DNA from 3 places in the Pseudoalteromonas ruthenica genome. Region 3 is predicted to be linked to each of the others. Evidence: predicted binding sites of a transcription regulator. Region 3 holds the regulator's gene; each other region holds the start of a gene.
The links. Region 3 encodes LexA, which represses DNA repair genes until DNA is damaged. Its sites were predicted from a motif close to TACTGTATNNNNATACAGTA; they were not measured.
Positions count from the first base shown of each region.

Region 1: the regulator LexA is predicted to act here: its motif matches at 2,093-2,112, upstream of PRUTH_RS07190 (SulA-like leucine-rich domain-containing protein).
Region 2: the regulator LexA is predicted to act here: its motif matches at 1,421-1,440, upstream of PRUTH_RS02285 (YebG family protein).

Region 1 is NZ_CP023396.1:1,520,471-1,525,576, forward strand. It holds partial or broken gene PRUTH_RS07180 (hypothetical protein) at 1-249, shown strand, start outside; partial or broken gene PRUTH_RS07185 (NCS2 family permease) at 607-1,898, opposite strand; gene PRUTH_RS07190 (SulA-like leucine-rich domain-containing protein) at 2,156-2,605, shown strand; gene PRUTH_RS07195 (YchJ family metal-binding protein) at 2,731-3,099, shown strand; gene PRUTH_RS07200 (VC2046/SO_2500 family protein) at 3,228-3,737, opposite strand; tRNA gene PRUTH_RS07205 (tRNA-Tyr) at 3,850-3,934, shown strand; tRNA gene PRUTH_RS07210 (tRNA-Tyr) at 3,959-4,043, shown strand; gene PRUTH_RS07215 (M48 family metallopeptidase) at 4,049-4,726, opposite strand; gene PRUTH_RS07220 (MHYT domain-containing protein) at 5,014-5,106, shown strand, end outside.
Region 2 is NZ_CP023396.1:481,451-486,556, reverse strand. It holds gene dsbB (disulfide bond formation protein DsbB) at 88-609, shown strand; gene PRUTH_RS19245 (DUF6170 family protein) at 606-908, shown strand; gene PRUTH_RS02290 (ComEA family DNA-binding protein) at 944-1,240, opposite strand; gene PRUTH_RS02285 (YebG family protein) at 1,457-1,768, shown strand; gene PRUTH_RS02280 (amino acid aminotransferase) at 1,825-3,018, opposite strand; gene PRUTH_RS02275 (GAF domain-containing protein) at 3,047-3,712, opposite strand; gene PRUTH_RS02270 (fused response regulator/phosphatase) at 3,848-5,106, opposite strand, start outside.
Region 3 is NZ_CP023396.1:3,013,948-3,019,053, reverse strand. It holds gene PRUTH_RS14230 (DUF924 family protein) at 1-347, shown strand, start outside; gene PRUTH_RS14225 (SpoIIAA family protein) at 348-713, opposite strand; gene PRUTH_RS14220 (HNH endonuclease family protein) at 779-1,528, opposite strand; gene lexA (transcriptional repressor LexA) at 1,748-2,365, shown strand; gene coxB (cytochrome c oxidase subunit II) at 2,684-3,817, shown strand; gene ctaD (cytochrome c oxidase subunit I) at 3,814-5,106, shown strand, end outside.

The DNA.
Region 1 (5,106 bases), 1.5 Mb from region 3:
CGCGGCGTGGCTGCAAGAAACGCCAATATGGTTGGCTCGGCACGGCAGTATTTCGAAAAGGCGTATGCCACAATTACCGCCCTGAATTACAGCGACGACTATGTCACAAATAAGAAAAATCAGCTTGAGGATTATCTCAACGAGATCAGCTCTGAGTTGAAAGCCTCTAACGCCTCCGCCCGTAAAAAACGTGAAGAGGAAGAAAAAGACGATTTGGATGTGTTATTCGCGCCAAAGAAAAAGTGGTAACAGCGTAAATCAAGCTATAACAGATAGGCCGATATCAAACTTCGCCTATCTGCTGCCTGTACCGGGCCATGCAGGGTAAATACCTTACGTAAAATCTGCCCACTACCTTCAATCATTGAGCCATACATACCATCCAGCTGTGTGTGCGAACACCCAAACCAAACTCTCCATAATGCTGCGCCGGTACGCAGGGCTAGCCATGATCTGAGTGTGCTGAAGTACAACTACGAAGTGCGACGTCAAGGAGCGACAATTGACAATAGAGGCTGGTTTTTTTGAAGCTCGTTGGCTCATACAAAAAATAAAGGCACAGCGTCATAGCTGTGCCTTTTTAGCTGTTATATATGACCTTGCTTACTAAGATAAAAACATGAACTTAAGCAAAAATAGTACTGTTAGAATCCACACACTCAAGCTAATCTCCGCCCCCTTATTACACACTAATTTCACCGCCGTATAGGCGATAAAGCCAAGGGCAATGCCGTGGGCAATGGAAAAAGTTAACGGCGTCATCAACAGCACCACGGCAACTGGAATCGCATCTGTCATATCATCCCAATCAACCAGCTTAAGGTTTTGCAGCATGAGCACCGAGACATACAAAATCGCACCCGCTGTTGCATAAGCTGGAACCATGGCTGCCAAAGGAGCAAAAAACATCATCAGTAGGAAGCAACAGCCACCACCACAGCTGTTAAGCCTGTACGCCCACCCACTGACACACCGGATACCGACTCGATGTAGGAAGTGGTCGTAGAGGTGCCGAGCATAGAGCCTGCAATTGTCGCTGTACTATCGGCACTCAGTGCTCGACCCAAACGTGGCATGCGCCCTTGCTCATCGGCCAATCCCGCTTTTTGCGTTACCGCCACCAAGGTGCCTGAGGTGTCGAACAAATCCACAAACAAGAATGCGAAAATGACACTGAGCATGGATAACTCTAACGCCGAGGCAAAGTCTAATTGCATAAAGGTAGGAGCGATGGACGGTGGCGCTGAGATCACCCCTTGATATTCAACCAGCCCCAGAGATAACGCAATGCCTGTAACCAACATAATACTGATCAATACGCCGCTTTTGATATCACGATACAACAACGCCGCTATTACGAAAAAGCTCAGGATAGCGAGCAAAGGCCCACTGCTGGTAATATCACCCATCTGTACGAGCGTGGCTGGACTGGCAACAACAATACCCGCGTTTTTCAGTGCAATGAGCGCCAGAAAAGCGCCAATCCCCGTGGCGATAGCGCGCTTAAGTACCAGTGGAATGGCATTGATTATCCACTCTCTGACTTTAAATAGGCTCAACGCTAAAAAGATACACCCCGACATAAATACCGCCGCTAAAGCCGCCTGCCAGGTGTAACCCATACCTAATACTACGCCGTAGGTAAAAAATGCATTTAAGCCCATGCCTGGCGCTAATGCCAACGGATAATTCGCCCAAAAACCCATAATGAAGCAACCGATAGCAGCAGCAATACAGGTTGCGACAAATGCTGCCCCTTGGTCCATTCCCGCCTCTGCTAGCATTGCCGGGTTGACAAACACGATGTACACCATGGTGATAAAGGTCGTGAGTCCTGCGATAACCTCGCGCTTAACGGAGCTTCCATGCGATTTTATTTTGAACAGTCTTTCGAACATAGGAGTAAACAATGATACGTAAAATAGAAGCGGCGGATACTAGCATAAATGCGGACAAATGACCGCATGTTTACACAGCAATATTGGCACCGAAACACGGCTTTAGCTTCTTCGGTATCGCTAAGCGTTTAAAGCAACAAACAAGACGTTTAAAAAAGAAACAAAAAAAACTTGCACTGAATAACTGTATAAACTACTGTATACACATACTGTATAAAACACTGTATATGGTTCACAAAATCCACAGCGAGGCAATTATGTTACATACAGCAAGTGTTCGTCATGTTAAAAGCTATCAGCAAGATAACCCTAATGTGATCAATATCGTAAAAACTGAGGATGAGATCTCTGCAACATTTGAGATGCTTAAAATCGTTCATCGCTACAATCAAAATAATGGCTGGACGCTATTAGTCGCCCCTGACAATGTGCCTAGCCGTCACCTATTGGACGCTTGCTCTATCGACACGAATAAATTGCTGGTAATTCGGGCTAAACATGTTGTTGATATGGAGTACATGCTTAATTGTGCGCTGCAAAATGGCCGTTTTGCGGCGGTGATCACCTGGACGGACATTTTAAAACAGCAACAACTCGAAGCCTTACAACTTAATACCCACCAAGCTAAAGCACAGCTTTACTGTTTCACTACCGAGCATAACGCCAGCGAACAAACAACTGTGCCCTCGCAGTTACAAGTCTGCTAATATATTGGCGTGATTCCTTGTAGTTAGAAAATGCGATGTGCCATTGTGGATTGCCGCAGCCTTTTGCTGATTGCTGCGGCCGGTTTGTAAGTAGAGCTATTGATGCCCCCGACGCCCAGAGCCTCATGCGCTCTCGTTATAGTGCATTTTGTGAACAAGCTATTGATTACTTATGTTTTACCTGCTCAGAGAAAGCCCTAGAACAAAACCCCAGAGATGAAGTGGCTGAATTTGCCCAAGCTGCGCATTTTGTACGCTTACACATAATGGATTATGAGCCTGGCGATGCTTTGGCCTATGTTGAATTTAAGGCTTTTTACATCATTGCTGACACCCTTCACTGTATTCATGAACGCTCACAGTTCATTCAACGCCACCACCAATGGAAATACGACAGCGGACGGTTGTTTGAAGCCGCTGATGTAAAGCTTAAACGCAACGATCCCTGCCCATGCTTAAGTGGCAATAAATTCAAAAAATGCTGTATGCCTTGATGTGATGCCGCCGCCCGGTGGCAGCTTTAGGTATTCGCTTAATTAGTACAAGAAACCCTTGGCTCGCACCTGCTATTGCACCCTGATTAGCGCGCTCTGACTGGCCAAACGCCATTATGCGCAGGCCACTACGCGTGTGCTAAAGACGAGGACTTATTCATATCCACAAGTTGATCGTAAAAAGCTGCACTATCCATTTGCGGCTCGTTCAGTGGCTCATATTGGCGATGATGTTTTGCCTGTACGCTCGGATCGCAATTGTCAATTATAGGTAGTGGAACATAGGTTTTGTCGTCTCGCACTGCCAAAGGCTCGGGGGTTAGACACTCTTTTAATCGCAGAGTTGTCATTGAGCTTTGCGCCAATAATGCCCTGTCATGCTGAGCTCTATCTATGTGGTAATCCGGTAATGCCGTTGGTTTTGCAGGCGCAGCGCCCAACTGTAATCGCAACTGCTGCTCATCCACTTGGTGAGATTCTAGTTCCGATTTGGGAAGGTGAAACTGGGCAAAATCGAGTGCATCTGCTGATAATGATGCTAACAGCCAAGCAAAGTCTCCACGACGGGCCTCATGGACACTGCGACATAATTGCGAGTCCATTTGTAGTTCGTTACGAATGACGGGCTTAACTTGCATAAACTTTATTCAACCTGAATTACTTCTAAGCAGTTATCGGCCTTTTTTCAGCTTTCTTTAGTTTTTTTCTTTACTTGGACTCTGAGTTTGCTATTATCGCCGCCGTTGTTTAGGAGGGGTTCCCGAGCGGCCAAAGGGATCAGACTGTAAATCTGACGGCATTGCCTTCGCTGGTTCGAATCCAGCTCCCTCCACCACTTAACAACACACATCATTCTATCGGAGGGGTTCCCGAGCGGCCAAAGGGATCAGACTGTAAATCTGACGGCATTGCCTTCGCTGGTTCGAATCCAGCTCCCTCCACCACTTTCCTATCGTACAAAATCCAACAGATGTGCATTCTCTTTAAGCCATAATCGCGCTTGGTCGGTATGCTCGTAGTAGCCATTAACCAGTGCCCAAAATTGATGGCTGTGATCCATATGTACACGGTGCGCCAGCTCGTGAACAATGACATAGTCAATAACCCAATGCGGAGCTCCTGCCAACAAGGTATTAAAACATAACTCACCGCGCGAATCGCAACTGCCCCAACGACGCTTGTACACTTTAACACTAATGCCGTTAGCGGCGATATTCATCACCTTTTGCCACCGCATTATGCGGACCGATAAGTGATCAGATAATTCATCGTGCATCAGTGCCAATAGCTGTTGATTAAAATAGCGCTGGCGATGCTTCACTCGCTTACTGATTACGATGTTTATCGATTGGTTATCTGTCTGCTTAAGTGAGCTCTCGCTTACCTCTATTGCACGTAATTGACCGAAAAGCATAATGCGACGATGTAGCCAAGGGTTATACCTTGCCGCTTCAATATCAGATTGCTTATGTAATTGTTTGTTTATCCACGCCTGTTTGCTCTCAACGAAGTCTGCAATGAAATCACCACATGCCCCATAAGGCGCTTTCACACTCACTTGCTGATTTTTGACCACCAAAGCGAGCGTTCGTCGACGGCTGTAGTGCACATCATATTGCCTACTCATATTAAACCTTTGTTGTAATTACTTGAACTAAAAGGGTTTGCCAAACAATGTGCTAATATTAAGTACATCCTTTGCAGCGCTTACTAATATGATACCGTAATTACGCTCTTGGGTAAGCTTGCAGCGCACTCATAAATAACTAAACTCAGCCGTCGCTGCGCTGATAGAACAGTCAGTGTCATTGTAAGATACAGGGCGCTCTCACTTTTGTGCGCGACAGGTGGTTTTTCACTGTGCTAGGCTGTGATTGCCACTTGGCATCCGTTGTTGGAGTATCGAAGTACTTTATGCTTTCTCAATTTTTTATCACCGACCCTGCTCCCGAATTGCTGGTCAATGGCAGCTATGATTGGGCCTTAGTGTTACTTTCGGTCACTGTT
Region 2 (5,106 bases), 740 kb from region 3:
ATGAGCTTACCTTTACGCCCGCAAAGACGCTTGCATAGCGCCGAGGGCGTGGCATAATCAGCCCATCAATAACGATGTGAGTTAACTATGAGCTGGTTAGGTAAGCTATCGCACCAACGTGCGCCTTGGGTACTGTTAGCGGTGATTGCCACCGTATTCGAAGCAACTGCTTTGTATTTCCAATATGCCATGGACTTAGCGCCATGCATTATGTGCATTTATCAGCGTACAGCAGTCTTGGGTGTGCTATTTGCGGCCTTACTAGGCTGTATTAATCCACAAAATATGTATTTACGCCTAGTGGCGCTGGCGAGTTGGCTGGTTGCCAGTGTTTGGGGTTTCTTGCTCGCCAAAGAACATATCATGATGCAAACCACCACAGATCCCTTTGCCTTCGTATGCGAGTTTGAACCTAACTTCCCAAGCTTTATGCCTTTACACGAGTGGCTGCCGAGCTTTTTTGCTGCTACCGGTGATTGTGGCAACATTGATTGGCAATTTATGGGGTTATCAATGCCTGGGTGGATGCAAGTGATCTTTGCGGTGATGGCAGTCGTTGCAATTATCATTACCTTAAGCAGCTTTTTTTATAAACCTAAGGTTTCATGATTTACTTTCTTCCCAGTCAAATTCCGAAACTCAAGTCGCTCAGTCACAATGAGCGACTTGCTATAGTAACGGATTCATTAAACAGGCTATCAGCGCAGCGCCGAGTCATGCTCAATATTATTAAACTGTTGCTGATCACCCCACTATTTCTGCTGCTGGTGCGCTTTGAAGGCTGGCACATGTTGCCATGGCTGCTCTTAGCCGGCATCGCCTATCCTATTATTGTGCTCCCAGTGCGCCACGCATTCGCGCTGTTTCACCTTGAAGAAGCCATCGCCGCACATAAAAAGGGCAACTAAACGTTGCCCTTTGGTTTATCAGCAATACTTTGCCACTATCTTACCTTCACCAATTCCCGAATTTGCGCCAACGTACTTGCACCAATACCTGGCACAGCGTCTAGCTCATCAACACTACGGAAATTGCCTTGCACCTGACGATATTCGATGATGGCGGCTGCTTTAGTGGGGCCAATGCCCGGCAGCGATTGTAGCTGTTCTTTGGATGCTTGGTTAATATCAAGTTTGGCTGGGGTTACCTGCTCACTCGCTTGTTGAGGTGCCTCAGCAGCGACCACTGCTGGGGTAAGTACAAGCGCACAGGTGGTGTAGAGTGCGGTTAGTAGCTTCATGCTTCTCTCCTTAGAAGTTAAAGTAAAAATCCTTGTTACTTCAAAATTAAATAAAGAATAATTACTGAGATGTGTCAAATAAAACTAACGATAAAGTCGTGCTTTTTTGTGGTAAAAATGCTTAACCCTTTAAAAGGAATGATTAAAACCCTTGACGGGCGAATCGCCAACCACTACCCTTACTGTATAAAAAAACAGTACCCTTGAGGAGAAGCCATGGCTGTTGTAACTAAATACGTTGTAGAACGAGACGGAGTCGAGCGCATGACCTTTACTAGCAAAAAAGAAGCCGATGCCTATGATAAGATGCTCGATATTGCCGAAAGCTTAGAAGAGTTATTAGGCGGCGTTGATGTTCCCTTAAGTGAGCAACAAGTAGAAAGCCTGTCGCTGGAAATAGCAAAACAAAAAGACGACTTTATGCACGTACTTAAAGGTACTAAGCCTGCAGCAAAGGTCACAAAAAAAGCCAGCAAAGAGCCAAGTGATAAGGAAAATGTTACTGAGCTCAAAGCCAAAGAAGCGTAAAGCTATTTCTTAGACATAAAAAAAGCCAGCATTGCTGGCTTTTTTTATCATTCGCGTTACTTAGTAACCGCTGCAACGGCATCGGCAAAGTAATCGATATTATCTTTGCTTACCCCTGCCACATTTACACGGCTAGAACTGACAATGTAGATTGAGTACTCTTTTTGTAGGCGTTCGATCTGTTCTTTGTTAATCCCTAGGAAAGAGAACATACCGTGCTGGCGTTCAATAAATGAGAAGTCCATGCCTTCGCATTTGTCGTTTAACTTATCCTTAAGCAATGAACGCAAACCATTGATACGAGAGCGCATGTCATCAAGCTCTTGGTGCCACATCGCAGTTAGCTCATCGCTACTAAGAATAGTATTAACAATATCCGCACCGTGTGCCGGCGGCATCGAGTAAATACTGCGTACCACACTGAGCATCACTGAATTAGCAATATCAGCGGTGGCTTGATCTTTTGAGATCACCGAACACGCACCAATACGCTCACGGTATAAGCCGAAATTTTTCGAACATGACGAACAAATGATTAGCTCATCTACCTGCGAGGCCAAATGGCGCAAACCCGCAGCATCCTCATCCAAACTCGTACCAAAACCTTGATAGGCGATATCAACCAGTACTGTAAAGCCTTGAACTTTAGCGATTTCAGCTACTTTTTGCCACTGCGCAAAATTCAAGTCCATGCCGCTTGGGTTGTGACAACATGCATGTAACAGCACCACATCACCCGCAGGCACTTGGCTGAGCGTATTCACCATGTCATCAAATAACAAACCTTTGTTATCATAGTCATAGTAAGGGTACTCTTTCACATTCAGGCCAGCCGCTTCAAATAGGCTAATGTGGTTAGCCCATGTTGGCGTAGTCACCCACACCGTGGCTTGCTCATTACAACGCTTAATGAACTCTGCCGCCACCCGTAACGAACCCGTGCCACCTGGGGCCTGAGCTGTACGCACACGGTCCGCTAGCAAAGCCGGGTGAGCATCGCCAAGTAGCAGTTGCTCCATTTTCTGACAATATTCCAAATTACCGGCCAGCCCAATGTATGACTTAGTGGTTTCATTGGCGAGACGAAACTCTTCAGCCTTTTTAACGGCCTTCAATACAGGGGTTTGCCCTTGCTCGTCTTTGTATACGCCAACACCTAGGTCAATTTTTTTGTCATTGGTGTCGGCTTTAAACGCAGCCATAAGCCCAAGAATTGGATCTGTCGGTAAAGGTTTTAATTGTGAGAACATGGAACTCTCTTTATTATCTCAGGTTAGGTTAGTCCTGACGGCTGGTTGGTAAGTGCTTGCTAATCTCTAAACACGCAGCTATTAGCAACGCAACCTGATCAGGGGTAAAAAACTTGTCGGTAAATGCTTCAGCATCAATAATGCCCACTACTTTACCTGTCTCGTCATAAAGCGGCAAGCAGCTTTCTGCTTTCACTTTGGGGTCACATGTATAGTATTCGCCACCGTTGGCAACATAGTCTTCCACATCATTTATCACCCGAGCAACCCCGCTGAGTGCAACCTGCACATTATTGCTGGTTGTTGCAAAGTCAGGGTTAATAGGAAAAAGAGGACGACTAGGTGCGCCGTAATAAGCGAGCTTAAGTAGCCGTGGCTGACCTTCAATATGTTGACTTTGATAAATACCAAACCAGTCTACGCCACTTTCTTGAACAACAAAATCGACAATCGCTTGAAGCTTTCTCAACTTTGCTTCACTGCTTGAGGGCAAATGTTCGCGTAAATCGAAGGGCTGCTCTTGCAGATGACCAAATAAACTACACGCCCCACCCTCGCCCAACTCCGGAACTTGATATTGCCAACGAACATCGGCACTCGCATTGTTAAGGTATTGCTGTAGCGCCTGTTGTTTATTCGCCACTAACTTGGGCTCAGCGCTAAGTTGTGCATTTTCTAAGTAGCTTAAAAGCATTTAGCCATCCAAACATCTAAACATTTAGCCGGATGCTAGCACACCTTTTTATTACCGTGCAATACAAAACCGTCACTTCGACACTAAGCCAGTCATTTAAGGGCAAAAATAGGGTTCGGAGGCAATATGAGAGGGTTAGTCGATATGGTAGCGAATGCGTATTTCATTTCCCGCTTGGTTGTATTCCACATCTTCCGCCAGCTCTTTAAGTAGCTCAATACCACGACCATAGCTGTGTTGGAGTTGGCTACCTGCAGCTGGCTCGAGGGAAAAACCAGCTCCCGAGTCTTTAACGCTAAAAAGCAATGTTCGTTGCTGTGGCTGATAACAAACTCGCAGGCATATCTCACCTTCGGTGAGTTCGCTTAGGCGTTGCTCACGCTCACTGTAGTATTGTAAGAAGCCGTCGTCATCGGCCTTTAAAGCAGAGTCTAACCCCAAAATACCGTGCTCTAGAGCGTTGTTATAAGCCTCTGATAACAATATAAACAGTGTCGATTTGTGGGTGTTCAGCCCTGGCAAGTGACCAACTAGGTCCATCAATTGCGCCACTGGGTCCACCGTTTTTAACTCCTCGGCACTTAACACCACCTCAAGCTCAATAGGGAGCGGACTTATAGTGTGATTAATAGGTTGTAATGGCGCTTGAGGTTGCGGGTCGATAATCACCACACTGTAATCGTCTTGTTGATCTTCATTACCGGTAAAATAGTGCACAGCAGCAATGATGTTGTCAGTACGGATCATCGCTTGCGACGCCAAGGTACGTAGCAAACCGCTGTAGCCAAATTGGTGCTGTTGTGCATTTTCGGCCTCAATGATGCCATCGGTGTAAACCACGATACGGCTATATTCATTGAGCGTGACATGGCGCACATCACGCTCAAACTCCTCATCATCCAAAATACCCAATGCCATGTGTTTTGATTCGAGCTGACTAAGCATGTAGCCCGAATGGTCAATAAGGTAACCATCGGGCAAGCCGCCCATCCAAAACGTCGCACTTTGTGCATTGGCACTAATTTCGAAAATAGTTGCAGCGCAAAACATATGCGCCGGCAACAAATCGTATAAAGCGGCATTTAACTCTCTGGCTATATCTCCTACGGCCAAGTTTTTTTCCACCATAGTGTAGAAAATACGCGCCACTGGCAGCGCCCCGGTGGCAGCGGCTAACCCATGCCCAGTGAAATCGCCTAATAGATAATATTGCGAGCCATTTGGCCCCAAGGCATTGAGAAACACGTCGCCATTAAACATAGAAGCGGGCGACAAGTGTGAGTCGACCCCCTTGGGTTTATCCTTATGTTGCAGGGCATTATTGAAAATATGCTCGACTAGTTCGTGTTCGCGTTCGGTTTGATTTTGATAATAGGTCAACGCGTCCGTTTGCT
Region 3 (5,106 bases):
TGCTGGATCAGTTTCCTCGTAATATGTTCCGCGATACGGCCCAAGCGTTTGCAACCGATGCACTGGCTTTATGTTTGGCGCAGAATGCGGTGGAGAAAAAGTTTGCTTTAGAGCTTGATGATACCGAGCGTAGTTTCTTATACATGCCCTATATGCACAGTGAGAGCCAGGCGATTCATGTGGTGGCCGAGCAGCTTTTTCGGCCCTTAAGTAATTATAAATATGAACTGGCTCACAAAGAAATCATTGACCGTTTTGGGCGTTATCCACATCGTAATGATATTCTCGGTCGGCAATCGAGCGACGCTGAGCAGGCGTTTTTGAATCAGCCTGGTAGCCGCTTTTAGTTAAGGGCTTTGTGCCCAGAGCTTCGCTTGTTCACGTTGTTCATAACGAAAGGATTTAACCTCTGCATGAATAAAGTGTGCGCCAAGGTGCTGGGCAAAGTCACCAAGCAATGAATTGGTGGCAATGGCTACTTTATTCACCTTTTGATGATGGTCGCGCACAAATTGCAGATGAGAGAGTAACGCGGCAAATGAGTCCCACCCCGGAAAGTGTTCAGTAGCAATAATGAGAGCATGTAGCTTTGCATGCTGTTCAATATAAGGGTCGATAATACGCACGGCTGCTGCAAAGTCTTCTGCTGTCAGCTGGCCTTGTGGTTCGAGTAGAGCGGTATTGTGTGTTTCGTTTATAGTGATATTGAGCATATATCCTCGCCAACGAGTTCATTGGATGCTCTATCAATATAGAATATTTACTTACAAGCGGTTGGTTATTGGTGCAAGGTTGTAGGTAGTGCGCTGAGGTTTAAAGTTTCACCTACGCAGCTTTGCAGCAAACTCTGAACTTGGTCTTTTTCGTTTTGCGAGTAGCGAAGGTCATATTTGCTCATGATGTAATTAAAGCGCTGAATGTACTGACAGCGGTAATCTTGATGCGGCGGCAACCATTGCCAAGGGCCTTTTGCGCCTTTGCTACGATTTAGGCCATTATCAACAGCAAGCAAATTCTCCATATCGTTGGCAAATTGTGCCTTTTGCGAACGACTCCAGGTGGCAGCACCGTGTTCATAGGCAAATTTAAGCGGAACAATATGGTCTATATCTAAATCATCGTCATTGCGTAGTATCTGTCCCGAATAAGGGTCATGCCACTGGCCGCTGGTGACGGTGCAGCGCGCTTGAGTGGTGTAGCTTACATCACTGTGTGATTGGGCAATCAGCACTTCAGCACGGGCGTCTTGGCAGTCGTGATCGGTGTCTAACCAATGTGGCCAGTTATCCCGATGATAACTATTTCCTGATGTTTGTTTAGTGTGGTTCTTTGGTAAACGTCCACCGTCTGCTAGACAGCTTTCTAAGTTCGCATAGGGGGTAAAAGATTGAGTGCGTTGATAATGAGCCGAATCTTCAGGGTGACAAAGGCCGCTGCGCGACATCTTGACCGTATCGGCTTTGCACGCACCTATCGTCAGTGCCGAAATAAGTATAAGGAACGCTGAAAATACACCTTGGCGAGTCATCTAACTGCTTAATAACATGACTAAAACAGCGCTACTTTAAAGCATTGTCGCGCATTCGTCACCTATCACTTTATGAGTATGAGATGAGGTTGCATATGAACAAAAGCGAAGTTGCATTAATTAAGGTTGCAATGGTCAGCAAATTCCCTGATTTTATTTGCGATTTTCATTTAACTGTATATACTCACAGTTAAATGTACTGTATGGAAACCCAGTTGTATGCGCCCATTAACTAAACGCCAATCGCAAATTCTTGAGCTGATTAAAGTCTTTATTAAAGATACCGGCATGCCGCCGACGCGTGCAGAAATTGCACAAACACTGGGGTTTCGCAGTGCTAACGCCGCAGAAGAACATCTTAAGGCGTTGGCTAAGAAAGGCGTAATCAAAATGAAGCCTGGCGCGAGTCGAGGTATTCAATTGGTCGAGGAAGAAGAACCCGAACAATTGGGCCTGCCTTTAATTGGCCGTGTTGCTGCGGGCGAGCCCATTCTTGCACAACAGCATATAGAGAGTCACTGCCAGATAGACCCACTACTGTTCAAGCCTGCTGCAGATTATTTGCTGCGCGTAAATGGCATGAGTATGAAAGACATCGGCATTATGGATGGCGACTTATTAGCGGTACATCGCACTCAGGTGGCTGAAAACGGCCAAGTGGTGGTCGCGCGGGTTGATGAAGATGTCACCGTGAAGCGTTTAGAAAAAGCTGGGCGTAAGGTTCTGCTGCATGCAGAGAATGAAGAATTCACACCCATTGAAGTCGATTTAGAGAACGAATCCTTTAATATTGAAGGCTTAGCTGTAGGTGTGATCCGAAACGCCGACTGGATGTAATTAAATTTACTTATTTTGCCTCTAATAGGTCTGTTATTAGGGGCTTTCCCCATGTTCCCTCCTTAGCCACAGTGCTTTCTAACAGCTTGAATATTCCTGTTAATTTATTAATAAAACGTAAACAAAAGTAGTGTATTAACTTGCTATTAGCTCAATCTTTGACTAATTGGTTATATTACAGGCTTTGCTGGTCGGTTTTTCAACAGTTTATTTAGGGTCAAAGTTGTCGACTGGTAAAAGCATAATAATAACGAAGATTGGGTATTAAGCTGTAACCGCCTCTTCCTTGCATTGCGCAACAATAAGGAGATGGTACACATGAAGAAGCTGAGCTCCCTCATGTTGCTATGTCTGTTATTCCCTCAATTGGTGTCCGCGAATAGCAAGTACAACTTGCGCCAAGGGGTAACTGACATTAGCGAAAATGTTTACCAACTACACATGACCATATTTATTATATGCTGTGTGATTGGTGTGGTTGTTTTCGCGGTGATGTTTTGGGCGCTGCTCAAACACCGCAAGTCAAAAGGGGTCACCCCCGCTACCTTTCATGAAAGCACCAAAGTAGAAATACTTTGGACAGCGATTCCATTTGTTATTCTCATAGCCATGGCTGTTCCGGCCACCAAAACCCTGATTGCTATGGAGGATACAACAAAGGCCGATATCACCATTAAGGTGACTGGTTCACAATGGAAATGGCACTACGAGTATATGGGCCACGATGTGGGCTTCTACTCACTGCTGTCAACGCCTCAAGAGCAAATCAAAAATGCGCAAAATAAGGGCGACAATTACCTCCTCGAAGTAGATAAACCCTTGGTCATTCCCACTAATCAAAAAGTACGTTTCTTAATGACCTCAGATGACGTCATTCACTCTTGGTGGGTGCCCGATTTTGCAGTAAAGAAAGACGCTAACCCTGGGTTTATCAACGAAGCTTGGACACGCGTAAACGAACCGGGTACGTATCGCGGCCAGTGCGCCGAGTTATGCGGTAAAGACCACGGCTTTATGCCGGTGGTCGTAGAAGCAAAACCCCCTGAAGAGTTTGACGCTTGGCTGGCAGAGCAGAAACAAGCGAAGCAAGCTCAGGCGCAGGCCGATGCTGAGCTGCTAGAACAAATCCTCTCTGAAGATGAGCTAATGGCATCGGGCGAGCAAGTGTACATCACGCGCTGTGCAGCTTGTCATCAGCCTACGGGGCTCGGTTTACCTGGAGTCTTCCCCGCCATTAAAGGCAGTCCAATAGCCACCGGCGATATTAACGACCATATCGATATTGTGGTGCACGGTAAGCCAGGGACTGCGATGCAGGCATTTGTCGGTCAACTTACGCTTAAAGAGTTGGCTGCGGTGGTTACTTACCAACGCAATGCCTTCGGTAATGAAACCGGTGACATCGTTCAACCAAGCGTGATTCAGGCCTATATTGATGGGGAGGAACAATGAGTACAGCAGCTGCAACACATGAACATCACGGGCCTGCAACCGGAATTAAACGCTGGCTTTTTACTACTAACCACAAAGACATCGGCACCTTGTACTTATTATTTTCGTTGTTGATGTTTTTAACCGGTGGCGCCATGGCAATGGTGATCCGAGCCGAGCTATTCCAACCAGGACTTCAGCTGGTTGATCCTCATTTTTTCAACCAAATGACCACAGTACATGGTTTGATTATGGTCTTCGGCGCCGTGATGCCTGCCTTTACGGGCTTAGCTAACTGGATGATCCCCATGATGATTGGCGCGCCAGATATGGCTTTGCCGCGAATGAATAACTGGAGCTTTTGGATTCTGCCATTCGCTTTTGCCATCCTATTGCTGTCGCTGTTTATGGAAGGCGGCGGTCCAGCCTTTGGGTGGACCTTCTATGCGCCCTTATCGACTACCTACAGCAACGACAATACTGCCCTGTTTGTATTTGCCATTCACATTATGGGGATAAGCTCCATCATGGGGGCCATTAATGTCATTGTGACCATCGTTAATATGCGTGCTCCAGGGATGAAGTGGATGAAATTACCGCTATTTGTGTGGACCTGGTTGATCACTGCGTTTTTATTAATTGCAGTGATGCCGGTGTTGGCGGGTGCGGTGACCATGGTGCTCACTGATAAGTATTTTGGCACTGATTTCTTCAATGCCGCCGGTGGTGGCGACCCTGTGATGTTCCAGCATATCTTTTGGTTCTTTGGTCACCCGGAAGTGTACATTATGATTTTGCCAGCGTTTGGCATTATCTCCACCATAGTTCCTACCTTTTCACGCAAAAAACTGTTCGGCTATTCGTCCATGGTATATGCCACGGCCTCCATCGCCTTGCTGTCTTTTGTGGTGTGGGCCCATCATATGTTTACCACCGGTATGCCACTGGCCGGGGAATTGTTCTTTATGTACTCGACCATGTTGATATCGGTGCCAACGGGAGTAAAAGTATTTAACTGGGTAGCCACTATGTGGCGCGGTGCCATCAGTTTTGAAATACCAATGATGTTTGCTATCGCCTTTATTGTGTTGTTTACCCTCGGGGGCTTCTCAGGGTTGATGTTGGCAATTACCCCAGTGGATTTCCAGTACCATGACACCTACTTCGTGGTGGCGCACTTCCATTATGTTTTAGTGACAGGGGCGGTGTTCTCGATTATGGCCGCTGCTTATTACTGGCTGCCAAAATGGACTGGGCACATGTATAGCACCACGTTAGCGAAATGGCATTTCTGGCTGTCGTTAGTCAGC